3 regions of the Paenibacillus sp. FSL H7-0737 genome follow, and region 1 is predicted to be linked to each of the others. Evidence: riboswitches for the same ligand, from Rfam matches in the RefSeq annotation. Region 1 holds a riboswitch; each other region holds the start of a gene.

Region 1 (7,684 bases):
CCTTTACGGTAGCTTATGTAATGAACAAGCAATCGAAGAAGAAAGAAGCGGCTTGGCAGTTAATCTCTTTCTTGACAGGCAAAGACGGAATGAAGACCTGGACCAGCAAAGGGTTCGCACTTCCTACACGGAAATCGGTCGCACAGGAGCTGGGCTACGACAAGGATGAACTGCGTGGAGCAATTGTAGCGGGTGCCTCCTATGCAACGCCTTGGCAAGCCGCATCTACGTTGCCTACCATCACTAATAACTTCAATAACCAATTTGTAGATACATTTATGGGCAACTCTAAGCTTGAGGATGCAATGAAGAAAGCTGAAGATGTAGCGAATAAGGAAATTGAAGCAGCAAAATAAACGGATTGAAGGGGGAGGGTCTTCGGACCACCCCTTCCTTCTTTCATTCTGATACGAAAGGAAAAGTGAAGCATGACTCAAGTCTCAACATTTAGAAAGAAGCTAAGAAATAATGTGACGGCCTATCTGTTCCTGCTTCCTACTATTCTTGTACTGGGCACTTTTTTGTTCCTGCCAGTTTTTTATTCGCTCTATTTATCAGGACATAAGGTAAATTTACTTGGTGATGTCAGTTACAAGTGGGTTGGATTCAATAATTTTACACGTATGGCCGGTGACGAGAGAGCTTGGATTGCACTGAAAAACACGGCATCCTTTGCGCTGTTCGTTGTACCTTTGCAGACTGCATTTGCTATTTTATTAGCCGTTATTTTGAATGCTAAGCTTAGATTTAAAAATTTCTTCCGAATCGTATTTTTTATGCCGACGGTTACTTCCTCGGCGGTATTGTCACTTATTTTTATGTGGATTTACAATTCAAACGGTCTGCTGAACCGTGTGCTTGAGTTCGTAGGTTTGCATGGTTACAACTGGCTTGGAGATCCGGCGGTCGCTCTTAAGGCGATCATGCTTATGAATATATGGTCTACTGCTCCGTTTTTTATGGTAGTCTTCTTAGCTGCACTGCAAGATATCCCTGATGCATTGTACGAGTCGGCCATGCTGGATGGGGCAGGAGGATTTAGACGTTTTATTTCTATTACGCTTCCGATGATTAAGCCAGCGACCTTCTTCACGGTAGTTATGGGAGTCATTGGTACCTTTCAGCTATTCGATCAATCGTATATTTTTTCGGCAGGCTCCGGCGGCCCGAATAACTCTACCTTAACGGTGGCATTGCTTATCTATCAGTATGCGTTTAAAAATCTCGACTTCGGTTACGCTTCTGCGCTCGCTGTCATGCTGGCTGCGGTCATTATGATCGTAACGCTGATCCAGCGGAAGCTATTCTCCGAAGAGAAGCTGAACTAGGAGGACGATCAGGTGGTAATTAACTATTCCAAAGGGGTTAAGGTGGTTCTGTATTTCCTGTTATTCGCATATGGGTGCGTGACGGTCATACCTTTCCTATGGGCACTATCCTCATCGTTTAAACCGTTAAGCGAGATTGTGTCAGGGAGTATCAACTTTATTCCAAAACAGTTCACTTTCCAGAACTATTACGACATCTTCGTGAAGGAGCCGCTGTTCCTCAGATGGATGTTCAACAGTGCACTCATCGCTGTAGTTTCAACGCTATGCAATACCTTGTTCAACTCTATGGCGGGTTATGCGCTTGCACGTATTGATTTTACAGGCAGCAAGGTTGTGTTTTTTCTTATCTTGGCCGTACAGATGATTCCCGGCCAATTGACTATCGTGCCTGCATATCTGATCATGAAACAGCTTGATTTGTTGAATACTTATGCCGCACTGACGCTGCCGATGATGGTAAATGCGACGTTCATCTTTATGATGCGGCAATTCTTCCTGAGCTTTCCGAAAGAGCTGGAGGAGGCTGCCGAGATGGATGGTCTAAATAAGTTCGGCACATTTTTCCGCATTGCTCTGCCACTTGCTATCCCCGCATTGGCGGCTCAGACGATCTTTGTATTCATGGGTGCATGGAATGAATTTCTGAAGCCACTGATGTTCATGTCAGACAAGTCGATGTTCACACTTACACTTGGTCTCAATACTTTTAAGGGCCAGTATATTAGCCACTGGAATTATATTATGGCCGCATCAATGGTGTTTACCCTACCCGCACTACTTATTTATGCATTCTTCAACCGCTTCTTTATAAAAGGAATTACGTTTACCGGCAGTAAATAATTTAATTTACAAGGACCGCCACTGATCTTAAATCAGGGCGGTTTTTTGATATGTTCATGAATTGTTACCATTCTATTGATCTTATATGGGGAAGTTGGGGTATAAAAGGAAGGGAAGAGGTAAAACTATGTTCACAAAATAGAACTGGAAGAAATTTAAATGCGGAGGTAAATGATGACACAGAATAAAGGAAATTCACAACGTCAGATTCGAACTTCAATTCTTTGTTTGATCTGTGCCTGCACCGTCCTATTAAGTGGCTGCTCTAAAGCTGCCAATGAAACCACACAAGTAACTCCAACGCCTACAACAGAAGCCACTGCACCTGCAGCTACGAACAGTGCCACTGAACAACCCAATACCTCGTCCGGTACAAATACAGAGGGACTTCCGGCGGGTGTTAGTGTTAAGAGGGTGATTAAGGAAGTTGCTTTAAAGGATGGCTATCATAAAAAGATTGAGCTGCTGACAGACGGCGGCAAGCGGGTTACCATAACGGATGCGACTCAAAAGATTGTTTTGCAGCAGATTGAATATGATGGGAAGATTACTACGGCTAACGGTAAACAGGTTACCGTTAGAGTCGAAGGTGGGGGAGAGCAAAGCATAACCATTCCCGATCATGTAGTGATCGAAGATGAGGACATGCTTGGATTGATGCCAGGTGTTGATATCGAGTGGACAGTGAATGCCGAGGGGCAAATCGAAAGTGTTGAACTGGAGGATTAAAAGAGATACTGAGGTGGCTGGCTAAATGAAATTTCTAATCGTATTTGGCAGTATAGTGGTTCCCGTCGCCATGCTAATGATACAACGGAAATGGATAAAGTGGCGTATTGTTTTTAATGTAGCTTCTGTGTTGTCTACGCTTATTTTAGGTAATATTTCTGCCCTAGCTATATATGAAATATTAAGAGATAACACGGTATTTATGACCTCGATCCATGCAATTTTTTTGAATCCAATGTTCCTTTTAACGGGAGCTTATCTTGGAGTATATCTGGTCTATCGCTTGATGTTGATGACGTATGAAGAAGTATATGTATGATGTAGTTAAAAAAAGGAGTGTCCCCGTGAAGGGACACTTCTTTTTATGTTATACAGCGAAAGTTAAGAAGATTTTCCTACAACGTTTGTTCCACTCTTCGTGATCTTGTACGTAAGGATATCACCATTCCAGAAGTGGAATTTCAAGATGACCTCTCCATCTTTAACATCTTTAAAGAAGGCTGGAAGCAGCTTGATTTCTTTCGTGTTATAAGAGGGTGAGAACGTATTGCCGAACTCCTTGAATGGTGTCCAGTCTTGCGGGCCTGCATTGCCACCAGGGGTATAGACAGCCTCCATCGTGGCAAGCTGGTTACCATTAAAGGTAGTTGGAATCGCAAACGATTCAGTCGTACCTTTGGCATCACTTAATTTGGCAGTGTCATTCACGATGATCTTTAGTCTCCACGCAACACCTTTGTTGAATTTCAGCGTTAACACGGCATTTTCACCGTATTTTTGGGAAGCTGTGAGTTTTTTGAGTTGGCTGGCTTTGAGTGTGAGCTCCTCGCCATTCAAGGTGTAATCTTTTCCCTTTGTTAGATACTTCCCATTTGCACTAATCATGGTTAGCTTATTGCCGTTTAGGTTCAGCTTCACCTTGGTGTCTTTGATCGCTGCACCTTTTTTTAGATAGACCAGATCGCTTTCAGTGCTGGAGGAACGTTCCTTCAGACCAGACATTAATACACCCTGCAGCTCAGAATCGGACCACTTATACGTTTTGCGGTTGAAATGCTGCCCATTATCCCAGAGCATGGAGGTCATTTTCTTTTCTTTTAAATAATAGGTAAGGTACTCGAAGAATTTCAGCTTCTCGCCTTGTTCAATCACACCTGTATCTTTATCGAATCCTAGCAGTCCAAACTCACCAACGATAACAGGGATTCCTTTGGCTACGAATGTGTTGTAAACGTTATCAAAAGTTTGGATGATATCGTTTTTTGTATCTTTTTCAAACGTGGTGTAACCAGCGATATTCACACTGAACGGCCAGAAGCCATAGTAGTGAACGGTCGCAATTATGTTCGGATCGTTAAGAGCTGTAATCGTCTTGTAGAGCTGATCCATTCTAGGTTGGGTAGGAGAAGTCTCTAATGAAGGTAGCACTAGTGGACGGACATCATTTTTTCCACCTGAGTTTCGAACGATCTGATGGAAGGAATTGTTGAGCTCTGCAAGCATCTGTTCCATCTTCGCTTCATCCGTACTTCCGCCATCTGTGAAACGAGGTTCATTAATGCTTTCGAACATCAGCTTATCGGATTTATCCTTGAAGCGGTCAGCAATTTGAGTCCATGCTGCATTATAACGCGCCAGCGTTTCCTCATGCTTCTCTTCCATATGACTTACCCATAACCAGGAGTCGTGATGGACGTTAATCATTACATATAACTTGGCGTCCAGCGCCCAGCCTACAACTTCTTCGACACGGTCGAGGTAAGCTTTTTCAATAGTGTAGTTCGGTGCTTCGCCTATGTGTGAATCCCAAGTGATAGGAATACGGATACTTTTGTAGCCTTGTGCGGCGATTTTCTTAATCAGTTCTTGGGTCACACGCGGATTGCCCCAGGAGGTTTCATCCTCACCTGTAGCATCTAGAGTATTGCCAAGGTTCCATCCGGGCTGCATATCGTCTACATAGGATTGGATCTTACTCTTTGGTGCTGCCTTAGCTTGTTGCTCGTCCTTAGTGGCAGCGGCGGCAATGGATGAGAACAAAGAGAGCAGAAGAGCGGTGACAAGGGTCAATGATAAGAATGATTTCTGGATTCGAGTAGTCATTGAATTCTCCTTTGTAAGATCATTTTTGAGGATGCTTAAACCTGACCTTCCTTGGTACTTTGGTACTTAGATGAACACGTACACCTCCATGAATTCGTTGTAAACGCTTACCAAATACCCTAACATAGAATAATTTCAACGAGTACCTTACTAATTTGTGGTAAATTCATATATGAATTAGTGATTTGCAGTGATTCCAAAGTTATGGAGGGCAATCCAGTGAGCAGATTTCATTACATAGGCTCGGCTACAGAACTTCCGTTAGGAGAAAGAGGCAGTGTACCGTCAGTAATGACATATAATGAAGTGAAAAATTCCCCGGAGTATAAGAAACAAAGAGAGGCTCTGCGCCTGCAAGGTATAATTCCTTTGGATGACATCGCAGATCTGTCTCATTTAAGAGATGAGGACTGTCTTGTATACGACTCGGAAGAAGATGCAGCGGGTATTTTTATAGAGGAACTTGGGTATTGGAACGATGAGATTCGCAAGCATTTTCGGAGTCCGTATGTGTACCGGATTTCACCGAATTGGGGCGGCTTCTCTGTATCCCCTAAGCTAAAAGATACTCTACCGGGATCGTATAACGCCTCACTCAAGTGTTGTCGGGAGTTATTTAGGCTTATGACAGATTATGGGGTATCTGGTACCGAGTTCGAGCTCTATACATGCTGGGCTGAGGAAGAAGGACTCCCACGTAATAAAAAGTATGATCGAATCTTTGATTTGGCCTCTTTGTCACTGAAGGATGGTTTTGAGCTGAGAGAAAAAGAGTATATTGTGGTTAAAATGATTTGATATTCAATAGGATTATCGCTAACTACTCGTTATACAAAAAACAAATATTGCATGACAAAAGCAACTATATTAGATATGATGAAGCATGGAAAAATTAATATTAGCAATAGGTGCCAATTATGAATGTTTCGGAAATACAATCATAGATTGGTTAAATGGAAAGCGGGTGTGAATCCCGCGCGGTCCCGCCGCTGTGAAAGAGGAGTCCTTGCAAGGTACCACTGGGAAACTGGGAAGGTAGCAAGGGTGATGATACTTGAGCCAGAATATCTGCCTGTTTCTGATACACCGTTAAACTCTACGAGCGATAGAGAGGTGTTTGATATAGTATATGCCTGCTATTGTTGCGGTTCACTATCTTAAACCTCTTGACGTATGTTGAGTGGTTTTTTTGTAGTGCTATGAAAGTTTATTCTGTTTTTTAACATAGGAAGAGAAGGGAAGGGTTATGGAAACATGAAGAAAAATAAGTTTTTAGCTTGGTTACTTATTGTAGCAGTATTTATCACGACGTTCTCTACAAGCGTAATCCCGGCTCATGCGAATGAAGCAATTGCCGATAGTGCAGTTGTAACAACAGAGGTTGATCAAGCTCTAGTAGAGCAGATTAATGCGCTAGTACAAGAGCCAGATACAGAGAAGCCTACGATTTCAATAGAAGGTATACAAGATAAACAGGAAGTATCCAGTAAAGATGTGAGCTTCAAAGTAGTGGTTACAGACAATGTCTATAAAGACATTATTCCAGTAGTAAAGCTGAACCAAGTCGTTCTGTCAGCTACTAATGGTGAGTACAAAGCATCTCTAAACCCAGGTAGTAACGTAATCGCAGTAACAGCTATAGATGGCGCAGGAAACAAAGCAGATAATGTAACCTATCAGGTTACTTATAAAATCACTGCTAAAGAACAGTTAGATAAAAGCTTGGCCTACATCGTTAACACCGTAAAGAATCCTTCATTTGGAACAGGTAGCGGAGAATGGTCGATTCTTTCTCTAGCACGTGCGAACTACAAAGTACCTAACGGTTATTACAATCTCTATTACAACAATGTAGCTACGCGAATAGCAACGATAATTAAGGATGGAAAACTCGACGCTAGTAAAAGCACAGAGAACTCCAGAGCCATTCTAGGACTTACCTCTATCGGAAAAGATATCACGAATGTTGCAGGTCATGATCTAAGAAATGCACTAGCTGATTATCAATATATTCAGAAGCAAGGGAACAACGGTCCCATATTTGCTCTGATTGCACTAGATAGTCATAACTATGAGATTCCAGTATTATTCCCTGATCCTGATGAGAAGGGAGTTATATATCAAAGCACAAGAGAAAACCTGGTTCAGTACATCTTAGATAGAGAAGTTAAAAAAGGTGCAGCAGATGCCGGGGGCTGGGCTTTAGGTGTAACCAAAGCCGACGTCGATATGACCGGGATGGCGATGCAAGCACTTGCGCCTTATTACGCAAAGGATCCTAATGTAAAAGCTGCCGTGGATCGGGCGATTGCATGGTTATCGAGTGTACAAAATGCTCAAGGCGGATTTACAAGCTGGGGAAGCACAAGCAGTGAGAGCATTGCACAGGTTGTTGTTGCCTTAACTGGCGTAGGCGTAGATCCGCACAGTGACCCTAGGTTTATTAAAGAAGGAAATTCACTTATAGATGCTTTACTTAGCTTCTCTGGGCCGGATGGTGGATTCAAGCATATTCTCACCGGTAAAGTAGACGCTATGGCTACGGATCAAGGTACATATGCGCTCGTATCCTATGATCGTCTGATCAATAATAGCAACCGTCTCTATGACATGAATGATGTTCCATTTGAACAACCTACTACTGTTGTAGCCAAACAACAATTAAATAAAAACCTTGCCTA
Region 2 (7,684 bases), 2.7 Mb from region 1:
ATACTCAGCTCAGTATTTACACTGTTAAACTACTTAAGACGATCCGGCGCCTGTATTGGAACCACACGAATATCATTACTTTATCGGGCTTGTCTTACCGCTGGAAAGAGAATGCCCGAATGTTCTTTATGGTGACGATTGTTTCCGCAGTATCTTTTACTTCAGTTGGAGTATTCGCATCGATCCATACGCTTTCCAGAGAGTTGAAATTGGACTATCCCGCAGCAGTTGGTTATGTAGCCAAAGGCAATCAATTGCAGGATCCTTTTGATCAGCATTTGGACGAAATTCAGGAAGAGCTTACAACGCTCGGTTTACCCTATGAGACACTTAGTATTCCGATTAAATACGCAGAGGTGGAATCTCAGACCGGGCCAGATCGCACGTTAAGGCTTCCCTTGATTGCTTACAGTGATTATAAGCTTGCTCTGCTTCGTGCAGGGTTTACGACGGATGAGCAGCCTCTAAGTGGAGATGAAGGACTGGTGATGATCGGTTCGCAACGAGACCGAAGTCTGCAAGCGGGTAGAGTAAAGCCGGTATATACCTTGAAGCAAGGTCTGTCCATTCGAGAAATGGGTTATACCCAAAATGTTCCGATTGCTGAATATCTATTGCCGGAGCTGGATGGAAGGGATGGGGGAGATTTCAGTGGTGTTGTGATTAGCGATGAGCTTTACAAGGCTATTCATCCCGTACAGACCGATTTGTATACAGGATTTTACATGGATGACTTCCCGCGAACAGTAGGTATAGCGGCGGATCTTGCTCATAAAGGGAAACGGTCCTATGAAAGTAACTCGCCATACGCGATTGTTGTTAGCGGCACGCTGTTTGAAATACAAAGAACATTGTACAACACGATGCTATTCGCTTCTTTACTGGTGGGTACTGTCTTTTTCATTGCAGCAGGCAGCTTCCTTTACTTCCGGCTGTATACAGATCTAGATCATGATCGTCATCAATATTCTACATTGTCCAAAATGGGACTTACAGATCAAGAGCTAAACCGAATTGTAACGATACAATTGTCGTTGTTGTTTTTTGTTCCGGTTGGGGTAGCCATTTTGCATAGTGTGTTTGCCTTTATTGCGCTTCAGCGGTTGTTTTACTTATCTATTGCTGTGGAGACCGGGGCGGTGTTATTGGGATATTTGGCTGTCCAGGGACTTTACTTCTTTTTTATTCGCAGCCGTTATTTACGCAACTTGAAGAAGAACTTGATCTGAATAATGGGGGTTACGAAATGCAAGCATGGATTACAGATTTTATGGAGCAGTTTGGTTACTTTGGTATTTTCCTGATGCTCGCTTTTGAAAATATATTTCCACCGATTCCTTCCGAAGTGATCCTTCCTTTTGGCGGATTCATGACAACCACAACGAATTTGACCATTCCTGGTGTAATTATTGCTGCTACGCTTGGCTCACTGCTGGGTGCAGTAATTCTCTATTATATCGGTCGTTTGTTGGATGTAAATCGCTTGGAAAAGATCGTTGAACGCTGGGGCGGCCTACTCCGGATTAGCAAAAAGGACATCCACAAGGCTGACGCTTGGTTTGACAAATATGGCTATTGGACCGTATTATTTTGTCGGATGGTTCCACTAGTGCGTAGTTTGATTTCGATCCCTGCAGGGATGTCGGGCATGAAATTTGGAGTGTTTATGATCTTCACAACGATTGGTACGCTGGGATGGAACCTATTGCTGGTGCTTATTGGTGCGGCATTGGGTGAGTCGTGGGAAGACATCGCCATGTATATGGATATGTACTCCAACGTAGTGTACGTGCTTCTTGCAGGTGGAGTAGTGATCCTTGGGTATTTGTTCTTCCGCAAGCGCAGCCGGAAAATGAACACCGAAGGTTGAGCCGAGAAGGACTTATAGATAAAAGTTATGATTAAAAGGAGGAGAACAAATGGAGCTATTAACGATTATTAAAGCTATTATTTTGGGAATTGTTGAAGGATTGACTGAATTTGCTCCGGTATCCTCCACAGGTCATATGATTATTGTTGATGATATGTGGTTAAAATCGACAGAGTTATTTGGGCAATATACGGCCAATACGTTCAAAGTGGTTATACAGCTGGGGTCAATATTAGCAGTTGTAGTTATTTTTAGAAATAGGTTCATTGAATTGCTGGGCTTAAAGCGCTTCAGCCGCAAGCAGTTGGATCCTGTAACCGAGCAACAACCACAGCTTGAAAAAGGCGGCCACCTGAAGCTTACACAGGTGCTTGTAGGTTTAGTGCCAGCAGGCGTGCTGGGGGTTCTGTTTAATGATTATATTGACGAGCATTTATTCTCTACATCCACCGTGTTAATCGGTCTAGTAGTCGGTGCTGTATTAATGATTATTGCGGATCTATTCGGACCAAAGAAGATTCAAACGGAGAGTGTCGATCAGATTACATATAAGCAGGCGCTAGGTGTTGGTCTGGTCCAGTGCTTCTCCTTGTGGCCGGGATTTTCCCGTTCCGGGTCGACGATTTCTGGTGGTGTTCTTCTGGGTATGAGTCATCGCGCTGCTGCTGATTTCACGTTTATTATGGCTGTTCCAATCATGGCAGGCGCCAGTTTACTCTCACTGATGAAGAACTGGCAATATTTCACCATCGATGCCCTGCCGTTCTTCATTGCAGGCTTTATCAGTGCCTTTGTATTTGCACTATTATCGATGCGTTTCTTCTTGAAATTGATCAACCGGATTAAGCTTTTACCATTTGCTATATATCGCATAGTACTTGCTGCAGTAGTATATTTCGTGTTTTTCTAAATCCGTTATAAGGAATCGATATAACAAAAGCCCCCGTAATCTATTGCAGATGACGGGGGCTTTCACGTATGATGACATCAGATTTAAGACACTCACTTTATCCTTATAATTCTCGCATAAACGCTTACCGTCCTTAAAAGGACGCTGAAGGCGTTTTAGCTTATGGATGATAAGAAAGTATAAGTATCACGAAATACTTTCTTATAATTCTCGCATAAACGCCTACCGTCCGTATAAGGACACCGAAGGCGTTTTGGCTTGACAATATCGGAGACAGGTGCTTGCCGGAAATTAGTAATTCGGTAGGCTTAATAGGGAAATTCGGTTTGAAGCCGATGCGGTCCCGCCACTGTAACGGAAGAGTCCATAGCAACATATGTCACTGGCAATTTACTACTGCTGGGAAGACTGCTAAGGATGCTGACACCGCTAGCCAGGAGACCTGCCTGTTTCAACAGCACTGCTTCACCTACGGAGGATAGGAAGGTGTTAGACGTTAACCATAGGTATATTATGGGCGTCTTTCCCTTTGACTTTTTTAGGGAAGGGCGCTCTTTTTTAAAGGAATGCAAGTGATATCGAGTCCAAAATAAGAAGATGGAGAAGGGGAGCTGCAAAGTGACGAACAAAGTAAAAGTAAGCAATCTTGGCTATCCAAGAATCGGAAAAAACCGCGAGTGGAAGAAAACGTTGGAAGCCTTCTGGGCGGGAAAAATAAATGAGGAAGCGTTCCGTACTGAAATGACAGGAATTCAGCTTCAGCATTTGAAGACTCAGCAGGAGGCAGGAATTGATTTAATTCCGGTAAATGATTTTACGTTCTACGATCATGTGCTAGATACAGCTGTGATGTTCGGGATCGTACCTCCACGTTATGCGTATGATGGTGGCGACATTGGGCTTGATCTTTATTTTGCGATGGCTAGAGGAAATGCTGAGGCTACCGCTTGCGAGATGACTAAATGGTTCAATACGAACTATCATTACATCGTTCCAGAGATCGGTGCACAAACGCCGCGTCTGACCGAGAACAAACCACTGGCAGCTTATCGTTTTGCCAAGTCCCAAGCGGGAATTGAGGGTAAACCTGTGGTTTTAGGCCTTTATACATTCCTTAAGTTGTCAAAAGGATTTGCATCTGCGGATATTTCGAAGATTGCTGCTCGGTTTCTTCCGGTTTACGTTCAGCTGTTGCAGGAACTGAAGCAAGAAGGAGTAAGCTGGGTACAAATTGATGAACCAGCGATTGTTACAGGAATTAATGAATCAGAATTATCCTTACTTCACTCGATTTACACAGAAATTGCTGAATCCGTGCCTGGATTAAATATTATTCTGCAGACTTACTTTGAAGCTGCTGAACCGCTGGAGGCACTGTTCAAGCTTCCGGTACAAGGTTTAGGTCTTGATTTTGTCCATGATGGCGGGACGAACCTGGCATCGATTGAACGTCTTGGCTGGCCTGAGGATAAGTGGCTGGGAGCGGGTATTATTGACGGACGCAACATCTGGCGCTCAGATCTGGATGCTAAACTGCAGCTAATCGAGAAGCTGAGTGTACATGTATCACTTGATCGTCTTATTATACAACCTTCTTGCAGTTTGCTGCATGTTCCGGTTACTGTTCAGGGTGAGGTGAAGCTGAAGGCCACCGTTAAGGCTGCTTTAGCTTTTGCTGATGAGAAGCTTAGAGAGCTTGGCCTGCTTGCTGCAGCCTTAGAGGGTACAGCAGAAGCTGCTGCTGCGTTGACAGCCAGTCGCGAAGCCCTTACTGCCTTCCGTGCACTTCCTGAACGCGGTCGTAAGGATGTGGCTGAGCAAGTTCTGGGACTTACAGATTTACCAGACCAACGTAGCCTACCTTTTGCTGAGCGCCTGAAGGTGCAGCAGCAGAAGTGGCAGCTGCCACTTCTGCCAACGACAACAATCGGAAGCTTTCCACAGACTGTAGAAGTGCGCCAGGCAAGGTTGAAATGGCGTAAAGGCGTATGGAATCAAGAGCGTTACGACGGGTTCGTTCGTGAGCAGATTGCAGATGCAATCACTTTCCAAGAAAAGCTGGGTCTGGATGTACTCGTGCATGGTGAGTTCGAAAGAACCGATATGGTGGAGTTTTTCGGGGAGAAGTTGGATGGTTACTTATTTACTAGTAATGGCTGGGTTCAATCCTACGGATCACGCTGCGTTAAGCCACCAGTTATTTATGCGGATATAGCTTTTATCCAGCCTATGACTGTAAAAGAAAGCGTCTATGCTCAGTCGTTAACTTCCCTTCCTGTTAAAGGCATGTTGACTGGTCCTGTTACGATTCTCAATTGGTCTTTCGTACGTGATGATCTTAGTCGGGAAGCAGTAGCGAATCAAATTGCCTTAGCGCTCCGTCATGAAGTTAAAGCTTTGGAGGATGCAGGCATAGAGATGATTCAAGTAGATGAACCGGCTATCCGTGAAGGACTCCCTTTGAAGGCTGAAGATCATGAGGCATACTTGAATTGGGCGGTGAAGTCGTTCCGTATCGCGACGAATCATGTGAAGGCTACGACACAAATTCATACCCACATGTGCTATAGCGAATTTAATGACATGATAGACTCCATTTCAGCGATGGATGCAGATGTTATCTCTATTGAGACTTCACGTAGCCATGGGGAACTGATCGTTAGCTTTGAGGAGCAGGCGTATGATAAAGGAATTGGTCTTGGTGTATATGATATCCATAGTCCACGGGTTCCTACAGTAGAAGAGATGACAGCTAATATTGATCGTGCGCTGCGGGTGCTTGATCCTGAACAGTTCTGGATTAATCCGGATTGCGGTCTTAAGACACGTGGCTGGCAGGAGACAGAAGATGCACTTCGTAACATGGTAAAGGCTGCCGCTATTGCAAGAGAAAATGCAGGAGTTAGTGCTTCCAAATAACATAAGAGGTATACAATAAAACATAGCCGGGGAATTTCTCCCTGGCTTTTTATTTCAGCCACTTGATAATAATTCTCATTCTTGATAGAATGAGAAAAGAAAAGAAGGAACCGTGGAGGGTCCCTTCAAATCATCACCTTATTTGCTTTCGAAAGTCTTGCAATCTGTTTCTTCTGCACGTGTAGGTTCTTGGGAGCTGTGGAAAGCTACAAAGATAGAATCAGCACTGCATTTGTTCTCTTCTGCCCAGTGGGTGCAGGAGTTAACTTCGCAAATTACGTCTTTTGCCATGAGGGTTCACCTCCCCTTTTAGTAATAGACAGCATTATTAAAAAACTTCTCTGTTCAACAAGGTGGAGCTTGTCCGAACAGAACCGTGTTCTGCCCTCATTCATTATGAATAGAGGGTTTTTTGGTATTTTTTTACGTGTTTAGACGTGGTAATTGTACCAAATAAAGTGTGTGTAAGCAAATGGGTTATTCGATAACAGAAATGTGACAAAGTTATACAAAAAATTATAAAAAAGCACAAAAGATACTTATTACTTACATGCCTAAAAATAGAAAATAATTCTAAATATCTATATTATTACAAGAATTATATGGTAATATTTTCGATAGGGAACGGCCGCTCCTAATCTGAAATATTGGAGGATGAAGATGTTGAAAAAGTTATTACTATTCCCTTTTGCCTTAATGCTCATCTTGTGCTTACCTATTTATGCAGGTGCAGAAGGTGTACATAATGACCAAGCTCCTCAAATAAGTGAATCAGAAATCATAAAAGTCTACAAAGCCTCAGCTACGGGATTGTCAGAAATTTCAGTAGAGGAGTACAATGAAATTCTTGCACAAGGTCAAGCTTTAGAAGCTGCTAAAGAGGGGCTGATACCAAGTATACCCCTGTTCATAACGGACTCTTCCTTTGATGACGCTTCTGTAATTGCACCTAGAGATGCTTATCAAACAACGATATACTCCTACCAACAAAATGGTTATGTCTCATATGTTACTAGAAGTGGTTTAACTAGAAGAATCTCTCAGCCTGTATATAATAGTGCTTCTGCAAATTCGTTGTTAAACATTAGCTATTCAGTATCTCAAGGCTATATCGCGAATACAAGCTTTGGTGTAACCGCAAAACAAACAGCTGTAAGTACTGGTATTACTGGTGGCTCATCATGGTCTAATACTTATGGTGGCAGTAACACGACAACTGCATCAGTGAATCCTTACAATTATGCTTGGATGGAATACACGCCGATTATGAATAACTCATTTGGTGTGATTACGGAGAAGACCTATGCCAATGTTCAGGGTTCTTCAGTTCTTGTAGGCACTACTAGTTATGATGTTGATATTTACATGGCGAGATTATTAAGCGGTTCGTTACCAGATGGCGTATATGCCATTAAACAAAGCGCTTCTAACCCAGGTTGATTTTTGCTTGAAAAATAACAGCTTAAACTAAAAGAGTTGCAGAAATGCGACTCTTTTTTTTATTTAGAGAACATAATTCATAAGAAACTGTACACAATTCCATTTTTCAGTGCAACCTTCCAAGTTTTGGAACGTCTTAGTAAAGAGTGACGGAAGAGATCTGCTTAGAACAAGACATTCCGTAACGATATTATGATCCGTGCAAGCGGTATCTATTACATTTTTGGAGGAATGAGAATGCGCAAATGGGGTCTGCATTACTTATGTTTATTAATTCTTACGGTAGTCTTGGCGGGTTGTGGCTCAGCGGATAGAAATTCAGCGGCTGATAGTTTGGCAAAAGAAAATGGTAGTACGAGTAACGACGCAGCAGTAGAGGTACAATCGCAAAGCTCGATGGCCTCAACAGCGGATCAAAGCACTTCGGCAGCTCCTGAGGCAGAAGCAACTGGCAGCGAGAATATGGCTGTAAAGGGCTCCACATCAGAAAATACAGATCAAGCAAGTGCAGGATTTACTGGTAGCGATGTAGTAGCGGGCTTGAA
Region 3 (7,684 bases), 370 kb from region 1:
CACGTGCCAAGTGAATCGAATTCAGGTTGCAGACTACGAAATCGCCAGGGATTTTGGAGATAACAATCCGGGTCTTGCCATCTTTGGTTACTAATTCTTCCTGTTCAATAACGGTAGCGGATTGATTCTGCATAATTTCTGTGCACAGGTTGGAAGAGAAGACCATACCTTGGTGACGGTTCGGGTTCGTCCGGTTAACCGTATCACGGTAGAACATATATGGAGTACCTGTTTCAAGCTGTGATTTCATAATCCGTTTCATGATGTCGATCGCAGGAACGGTAATACGGGACAATTCCAAATTGGCTGTAGCTTCAGCATATTTTTCACGGAAAGTGCCTTTACCAAGCTCTTCATCGTAGAAGTCTTCCAGACCAAGCGGACGACCGTTCTCATCCGTCCAGCCCATAACCTTCTTCACTTCATGTGGGCAGAAGAGGTTCCAGTGGCTGCGTGATTCAACGGCTTCCATGAACAAGTCCGGCAGGGTTACACCGTGGAATACGTCATGTGCACGCATACGCTCGTCACCATTATTTAGTTTAAGATCGAGGAAAGCGAGAATATCTTTATGGAATACATCAAGGTAGACAGCGACAGCACCTTTACGTGTTCCAAGTTGATCTACACTGACTGCTGTATTGTTCAATTGGCGAATCCAAGGAATTACGCCGGAGCTAGTGTTCTTATGGCCACGGATATCCGAACCCCGTGCCCGTACTTTACCAAGGTAGACGCCGATACCGCCACCCATTTTGCTAAGGCGCGCTACGTCTGTATTGGAATCAAAGATACCCTCTAGGGAATCGTCTACCGTATCAATGAAGCAGCTGGATAGCTGTCCAGCGACCTTTTTGCCGGCATTGGACATTGTAGGGGTAGCAGCTGTCATGTAGATGTTGCTCATAGCCCAGTAAGCTTCTTTTACAAGCTCAAGACGTTTCTCAGCTGGTTCACGGTGCATCAGGTACATAGCAATAATCATATAACGTTCTTGTGGAAGCTCCATTACACGGCCGTCAAAATCATGCGCCAAATAACGGTCGGATAGCGTAAGCAGACCGATATAGTCAAACAAAAGATCGCGTGTATAATCGATACACCCACCTAGTTCGATAATTTGTTCTTTGGTGTAATGACTTAGAAGCTCTTCACGATAGATTCCTTTTTTTACGAGATCCGTAATTAGCGGGTACAGCTCACCGTAAGGCTCTTCTGGATAAGCTTTATAGCGGCGATGAACGGCTGCTTTTTTATAAAGGGTAGTCAGAAGGGCACGGGCAGCTGCAAACTTCCAAGTAGGCTCTTCTTTCGTTACAAGCTCTAGAGCACTCATGGTGAAGGCATTGCTAATTTCTTCTCCGCTTACGGAGTCACGACGCAGTTTGGAAATTACTCCCCGCAGCAATGTTTCTTTATTTAGTTGATCAAGACCTTCTAAGATACGGTCGGCGTATACGGAAAGGCGCTTCTCATCAAAAGCCAGTTGGCGATTATCTGGTTTTACTACGAATTGTGGCATGGTTATTTCATCCCTTCTTATTTTGGATTAATTTTGAATATCAAAAATTGATATATTATAGCGCAGTAGGCTGCCACAGAAAGACCTCCGAGCCGTTCGTACTGGCCGGAATGTCGATTATGCGTTGGTTAGAGCTTCCTCGGTAAGGAAGTGTAGTATCTTTCAATTCTTCTATAAAACGTCCATCTATTAATACCTGACACTGTGTAAGTAGATTCCACTCCGGCGAACCGGGAAGGGCGGTTAGTTCCTCATACGTATAACCACTGTAAATCCAGATGGGGAAGCCAGGGAGCACGGCGCGAAGCTCATGAATGAACCCAAGTACCTCTTCTGCCGAGAAAAAAGGATCGCCGCCTGCCAGTGTTAGACCATCCAGCAAAGGGTTAGCGGCGATTTCTGCAATGATTTCATGTTGACGTTCTAAGGTGAAGGCTTCTCCATATTTAAAGTTCCATGTCTCGGGATTAAAGCATCCCGGGCAACGATGACGGCAGCCGCTGATGAAGAGGACGGCCCGCATGCCCTCTCCCTCGTTAATCGACTCCGGATAGTATCCGCAAATATTCATAGATGCTTAACGCGATCCCGTACTTCGGCTTGTTTGGCGGCATTGAAGCGGGTCTGATAGTCGCCAGTTAAATAACCTGTAACTCTGCGCAAACGACGGATGTGCACGTCATTCTCATGTGCGTTGCAGGAAGGACAGTTTGTCCCAATTACGCCTTCGTATCCGCAGCTGGAGCAGCGGTCAATCGGATGGTTAATGCTGAAGTAGCTGACCTGTTGTTCTAGTGCATATTTAATGATTTTGATAAAAGCAGATGGATTGCTGCGGGCATTGCCATTTAATTCGACATAAGAAATAGCCCCGGCATTGCAGTATTCATGGAAAGGAGCTTCCAAGCTGATCTTCTGAGCAGCACCTAGATCGTAGTATACAGGGATGTGGAAAGAGTTCGTATAATACTCACGGTCAGTTACGCCCGGAATAGAACCCAGTACCTTGCGATCAATCTTGGTGAATTTGCCGGACAGGCCCTCTGCTGGTGTTGCGAACAAGGTAATGTTGAGATTAAGTTCCTCACTTTTAAGGTCGCAATACTCCCGCATGTGACGCACGATAGCCACAGCCTTGGCATGGACTTCCATATGCTCGCCATGGTGTTTGCCGTACATGGCTTTCATGCATTCCGCCATACCGATGAAGCCAAGCGACAGACTACCATGCTTCAGCAGTTCGCCTACAGAGTCTTCAGGAGCGAGATTTTCGCCGCCTTCCCAGACGCCTTCTCGCATCATGAAATCGGATGCTTTAGCTTTTTGCGCGCTTTGGATGTGGAACCGATGAAGAAGTCCTTCCAGCGCAATATCCATATAGTGGTTTAGATCCTCATAGAAGCCAGCTTCATCTGCGACGGTACGTCGGCCTGTTACTGTGCCGTGTGCCAGACCGAGCCGAACCAGATTCAGTGTATTAAAGGAAAGGTTGCCCTTCCCGGAGCAATGATTACGCCCAAAACGGTCACCGAGCACTCGGGTGCGGCAGCCCATTGTAGCAAATTCCGTATCAGGATCACTTGGATCATAATACTGCAAGTTGAGCGGAGCGTCCAGATTAGCGAAGTTCGGATATAGTCTGCGTGCAGAACATTCCGCCGCTTTTAGGAACAATTCATAGTTAGGATCACCTTGCTGTTGATTGACTCCTTGCTTGCATTTGAAGATTTGAATCGGGAACACAGGTGTTTCTCCGCTGCCAAGTCCGTTCATCGTTGCTGTTAGCAGGGAGCTGATCACAAGCTGACCTTCTGGTGAAGTACAAGTACCATAATTGATGCTGGTAAACGGAATTTGCCCACCGGATCGGCTGGACATGGTGTTGAGATTATGTACCATACTTTCAGCCGCTTGCAGGGTTTCGATTTCGGTTTCCTTTAGTGCAAAACGAAACGCTTTTGGATATAACTCCGCCAGATCGATCCGGCTCATTGTAATCTCGCCCAAAGAATCATTAGCTTGTCCCTCATCAAAATAATCCAGACCCTTGCGGAACAGCTTAGCGAAGGATTTGGTTACATAAGGTGCTAGATCATAGTCGAGTTTATTGGCGGATACGCCGCCATATTGAGCATTTTGCTGGGATTGAAAAATAATTGCTACCAGTGACATAGCTGTCATTATGGAGTTCGGAGGACGAACACTGCCGTTGCCGGTGTTGAAGCCTTCGCGGAGAAGCTTATCGAACGGGATAAAAATGCAGTTAGTCGTTCCGATTGCGTATTGATCCAGATCATGCACATAGACGACATTGTCATCAATGGCTTGCACTAGCTGCGGCGGCATCGTAAAGTTGCGGGCGTACCATTTTGAATATTCACTGCCGAACTTGCTCATTTTACCGGAGAAACTCTCTCCGTTCAAATTGGCATTCTCGCGCAGCAGGTCCAAATCCCGGCTGTCGATAATATCGCGTCCTAAATCAATGAGCTCTTCTAAAAGAACTTCTCGTGCATTTGTTGTACCGTTAAATTGTCTCTCCAACAACGTCATTGTATAGCTCTCCTCTCAGTCTATCGTCCTATCATTAAGAAGTGGGGCCGCATAAGCGGCCGTATATTCATTGTGATCTCATAAAAAAAGCATCCTCTAGCGAGGATGGCAGAAAATGCCCGATGCGTTATGTAAATATCCACACAGATATTTGCAGTGGTCTCTAAGAAGATGACCGCATGCGGACACCGTTCCTGTTCCTCGCAGGCACTCATAGTTGGTGTCGTCGAAACAGGCAGGTCTCCTGGCTTCCGTAGGACCTCTCAGCGCCTTCCCAAGGGGGCTCTTACCCCTCAGTGGCTTCTGCCAGGAGATCTGCCCATCTTAAGCTTAAAAAAGCTTGTAAGGGGCATCCGGTTACAGTGGCGGGACCGCAGCGGATTTTCACCGTACTTCCCTATTAAGCTCTAATTCCGATAAAGGATCAAAGCGCCTGTCTCCACTATATTTTGTTGTCGTTAGATAAAAATAACCCAAGATGTTGTGTTTGTAAATAGTTTTTTAGAAAACCCGCGTGGGGAGCGGGTTCTTCAAAAGTACTCCACAAATGATCCACAGGCTGTCCATAAGTAATCCACAATTGATCCACAGGCATATGAAAAATGATTCATAAATTGTCCGAAAAGATGCCACAAAGAGTCCATAAATGTAGTGCAGATGACCCTAGAATTCATGTTAGAAAAAATACTTGTGGCGAAAGTCATATTTCGGAGAATTTTGGGGAAAGAAGAAGGGGCATAATAAAGCTGAGATCATTTGTGGGAGAGCGGTGGAGTTGTTACAATAGAAGGAGACACATACTTTAAAATTCCGAGGAGGTATTCCCATGCCTATTGCTGAAGTAACCGTTATTCCGATTGGAACAGGTAGTACGAGCCTTAGCAGCTATGTTGCGGATATGCAGCGAGTGCTGAAGACGGTAGAAGGGATTACTTATGAGCTTACATCCATGGGTACAATCATCGAAGGGCCTCTTCAGCGTATTTTTGCTGCAGTCGAAGCGCTGCACGAGTCTCCTTTTTCCGCAGGTGCAGAGCGTGTCTCTACCTCACTTAAAATAGACGACCGCCGCGATAAACCCTCCACTAGCCGTGGAAAGCTGGAGTCTGTGGAGCGTAAACTACAGGTGGAATAGCAGTTCGGGAGAGTAGGGAAATAGGGAGAAATAGGCTTGCGTTTCTGGCTGAAAGTTGTATAATATTTTTTGTTTGACAGAAAAATCGGCTTAAGCTGGTGTAGCTCAGGGGTAGAGCAACGCACTCGTAATGCGTAGGCCGGGGGTTCAATTCCCTTCACCAGCATCCCAAAAAACCATATTTGGCGCGGATTCTTGAAGTTTGGGGAGTCGCGCTTTTTTGTTTCTTCTACCATTCTTCTACCGAAAGAGTGTCTTTTCCGCTTGTAATGGAGTCCCCAACGACCGGGGCCAAAAGGCAAAAAAACTGCATGTGGTGCGTGAGAGCAACATACCTGCAGTACTCACGGAGAATTTATTTTTGGATGTGGCAACCGACGCTGCCAAACTCAAAAAAGATGTGGTTATCCAAGCAATCATTGATAGCCATGTGATCGGGATTGCAAAGTACCTAGGGCTGAAAAAGAAGGAAACAGCGAATCAGGGCAACAATGACAATAAAGTGGTAGTACTCGTAAACGGCAAGAAAGAGCAAGTAAGACAGTTAACCTTACAAAGTGAACTGGAAAGTTAATTTGTCGAGCCGGAAGTTTTGGGCGCTGCTGGCCGTTACCGGCGTAACCTCTCATCATAAAATAAAGTAATACGAGCGAGGGGGAGTTTCCTGATGGATGCTTATTGCAGCTGCTTGCGCTACATGAATAGAAGAGTGCGGATTCTGACTAAAGATGGTAGACAGCACGTAGGCGTAATTACAAATGTGGACAGAAATAATGTTTACTTAAGAACGGAACATAACGGATCTGTGCACACTTCAGCTTTTTTTGGTAATCCTTTTGCTACAAATGACATCTTAACCTTGAGTTTGTTCACTCTGCTGGCTATAGCCCTTATTTAAAAAATCATAAAACCGGGAAAAACCGCCCACTGGCTTCGGCTGGTGGGTATTTTTTTGTTTTTTACGAAATGTCGGATCCCGCAACAGGCCTACTATTTTCGTTTCTTTTTTACCCAAGCACCGATACAAATCCCGCATATCTTAGTTTTGTATCCAATTAAAAAGGAGGAATTGACAAATGGGCGAAGTACGTGGAGAACGTTGTTGCGGCGTTGGTGAACGTGAACGTGAACGTGAACCTGAACGTTTTGTTGGTGGAGCCTTTACATCCACAGGGGCAATCTTAGTGCTCTTTATCCTGCTGGTCATCATTACAAAAGCTTGTATATTTTAAATTGTATTCAATTACAAAGGAGGAGTTAAAATGGGCGAATTCGCAGGAGGATATGGTGGCTTTACTTCTACCGCCGCAATTCTGGTTCTGTTTATCTTGTTGGTAATCATCTCTAAGACTTTGTTTATTTAAGTTTCAAACCTCCCAATATAGCTGCACCTTATTAAATCCGCCAGTACTCATGCTGGTGGATTTTTTTCATACATAATCAAAAACGCACCCTGTCAACCTTAAGTGGTAGGCGAGTATCCCAAATGGATTATGTTGAAATTATGCGGAAGTACCGTACCCTTCCAGTAATGGTGGGGTATTTCTTTGCGTTCAGGCAAATTTTTTTATCAGTGATATAGAGTTCATACACATAACGTTACATCCGTCTAACCTTTACTCAAGTAAAATGGCGGAATGACCCAGTCTCTCTTGTGTGATATTTGGGTGTACACCGAAGACGAGATTCGCCCCGAAGACTATACATCAATCACGTGCAGGCAGGTTGCAGTGCTTACCTTTAGGTAAGTACGTGAACTAAAAGTGCATACTTACGCGATGTCATGGTGGGAGGTATACTCAAGTCCTAAATCTGATTCAAACATGGAGGATACACCAATGAAAACACTTATTGTCGTCACGCACCCAAACATCGAAACATCCGTCGTTAATAAACGCTGGATCGAAGAACTCCGTAAATATCCAGACAAATATACGGTGCACGAGCTGTACAAAGCCTATCCCGATGAAAAAATCAACGTGGAAAAGGAACAACAGCTGATTGAAGCGCATGATAAGCTCGTCTTACAATTCCCTGTCTACTGGTTTAGTAGTCCACCTCTGCTTAAAAAGTGGCTGGACGAAGTATTTACTTACGGATGGGCATATGGCTCGAAGAGTGATAAATTAAGAAATCGAAAAATCGCATTAGCTGTAACTGCCGGAGGAAGTGCAAAAGACTTTAGTGAAGAAGGTAAACTCGGCTACGGGCTTGACCGTATTTTATCTCCCTTTGACACGACTTTTTTGTATTGCAACGCTGATTATCGTTCCTTCTATGCCATTTATGGCACGGAATCTGAGACGGTAGGAAGTACGGATTACTTAAATAAATTGGATATCAGTTCGCAAGGCTATGTTGAATTTATCGAAAATATGTAATTAGATTTGAAGCAAAAAGCAGCATTTTCATTAATGGAAATGCTGCTTTTGTCATAAGTTGTCGTTAAATCGTAAAAGGTATGGTTATCTCTT

What was found. Region 1 has a riboswitch for cobalamin ahead of H70737_RS29650 (S-layer homology domain-containing protein). Riboswitches for the same ligand answer to the same signal wherever they lie in the genome.
Region 2: another riboswitch for cobalamin. It lies ahead of metE (5-methyltetrahydropteroyltriglutamate--homocysteine S-methyltransferase); the one in region 1 lies ahead of H70737_RS29650 (S-layer homology domain-containing protein).
Region 3: another riboswitch for cobalamin. It lies ahead of H70737_RS02360 (anaerobic ribonucleoside triphosphate reductase); the one in region 1 lies ahead of H70737_RS29650 (S-layer homology domain-containing protein).

The regions. Positions count from the first base shown of each region.
Region 1 covers NZ_CP009279.1:900,438-908,121, forward strand. The annotation lists gene H70737_RS03930 (ABC transporter substrate-binding protein) at 1-356, shown strand, start outside; gene H70737_RS03935 (carbohydrate ABC transporter permease) at 429-1,328, shown strand; gene H70737_RS03940 (carbohydrate ABC transporter permease) at 1,347-2,171, shown strand; gene H70737_RS03945 (hypothetical protein) at 2,343-2,900, shown strand; gene H70737_RS03950 (hypothetical protein) at 2,926-3,219, shown strand; gene H70737_RS03955 (cellulase family glycosylhydrolase) at 3,282-5,003, opposite strand; gene H70737_RS03960 (hypothetical protein) at 5,223-5,801, shown strand; cobalamin riboswitch at 5,893-6,093, shown strand; gene H70737_RS29650 (S-layer homology domain-containing protein) at 6,258-7,684, shown strand, end outside.
Region 2 covers NZ_CP009279.1:4,928,581-4,936,264, reverse strand. The annotation lists gene H70737_RS21675 (ABC transporter permease) at 1-1,229, shown strand, start outside; gene H70737_RS21670 (DedA family protein) at 1,247-1,870, shown strand; gene H70737_RS21665 (undecaprenyl-diphosphate phosphatase) at 1,920-2,780, shown strand; cobalamin riboswitch at 3,039-3,244, shown strand; gene metE (5-methyltetrahydropteroyltriglutamate--homocysteine S-methyltransferase) at 3,399-5,699, shown strand; gene H70737_RS30450 (DUF1540 domain-containing protein) at 5,838-5,990, opposite strand; gene H70737_RS21655 (hypothetical protein) at 6,360-7,139, shown strand; gene H70737_RS21650 (DUF4349 domain-containing protein) at 7,377-7,684, shown strand, end outside.
Region 3 covers NZ_CP009279.1:531,827-539,510, forward strand. The annotation lists gene H70737_RS02350 (ribonucleoside-diphosphate reductase subunit alpha) at 1-1,522, opposite strand, end outside; gene nrdG (anaerobic ribonucleoside-triphosphate reductase activating protein) at 1,578-2,093, opposite strand; gene H70737_RS02360 (anaerobic ribonucleoside triphosphate reductase) at 2,090-4,075, opposite strand; cobalamin riboswitch at 4,293-4,527, opposite strand; gene H70737_RS02365 (MTH1187 family thiamine-binding protein) at 4,902-5,210, shown strand; tRNA gene H70737_RS02370 (tRNA-Thr) at 5,305-5,376, shown strand; gene H70737_RS02375 (N-acetylmuramoyl-L-alanine amidase) at 5,527-5,784, shown strand; gene H70737_RS30940 (hypothetical protein) at 5,878-6,108, shown strand; gene H70737_RS30945 (hypothetical protein) at 6,287-6,442, shown strand; gene H70737_RS30950 (sporulation protein YjcZ) at 6,473-6,574, shown strand; gene H70737_RS02385 (NAD(P)H-dependent oxidoreductase) at 7,049-7,591, shown strand; gene H70737_RS02390 (winged helix-turn-helix transcriptional regulator) at 7,656-7,684, opposite strand, start outside.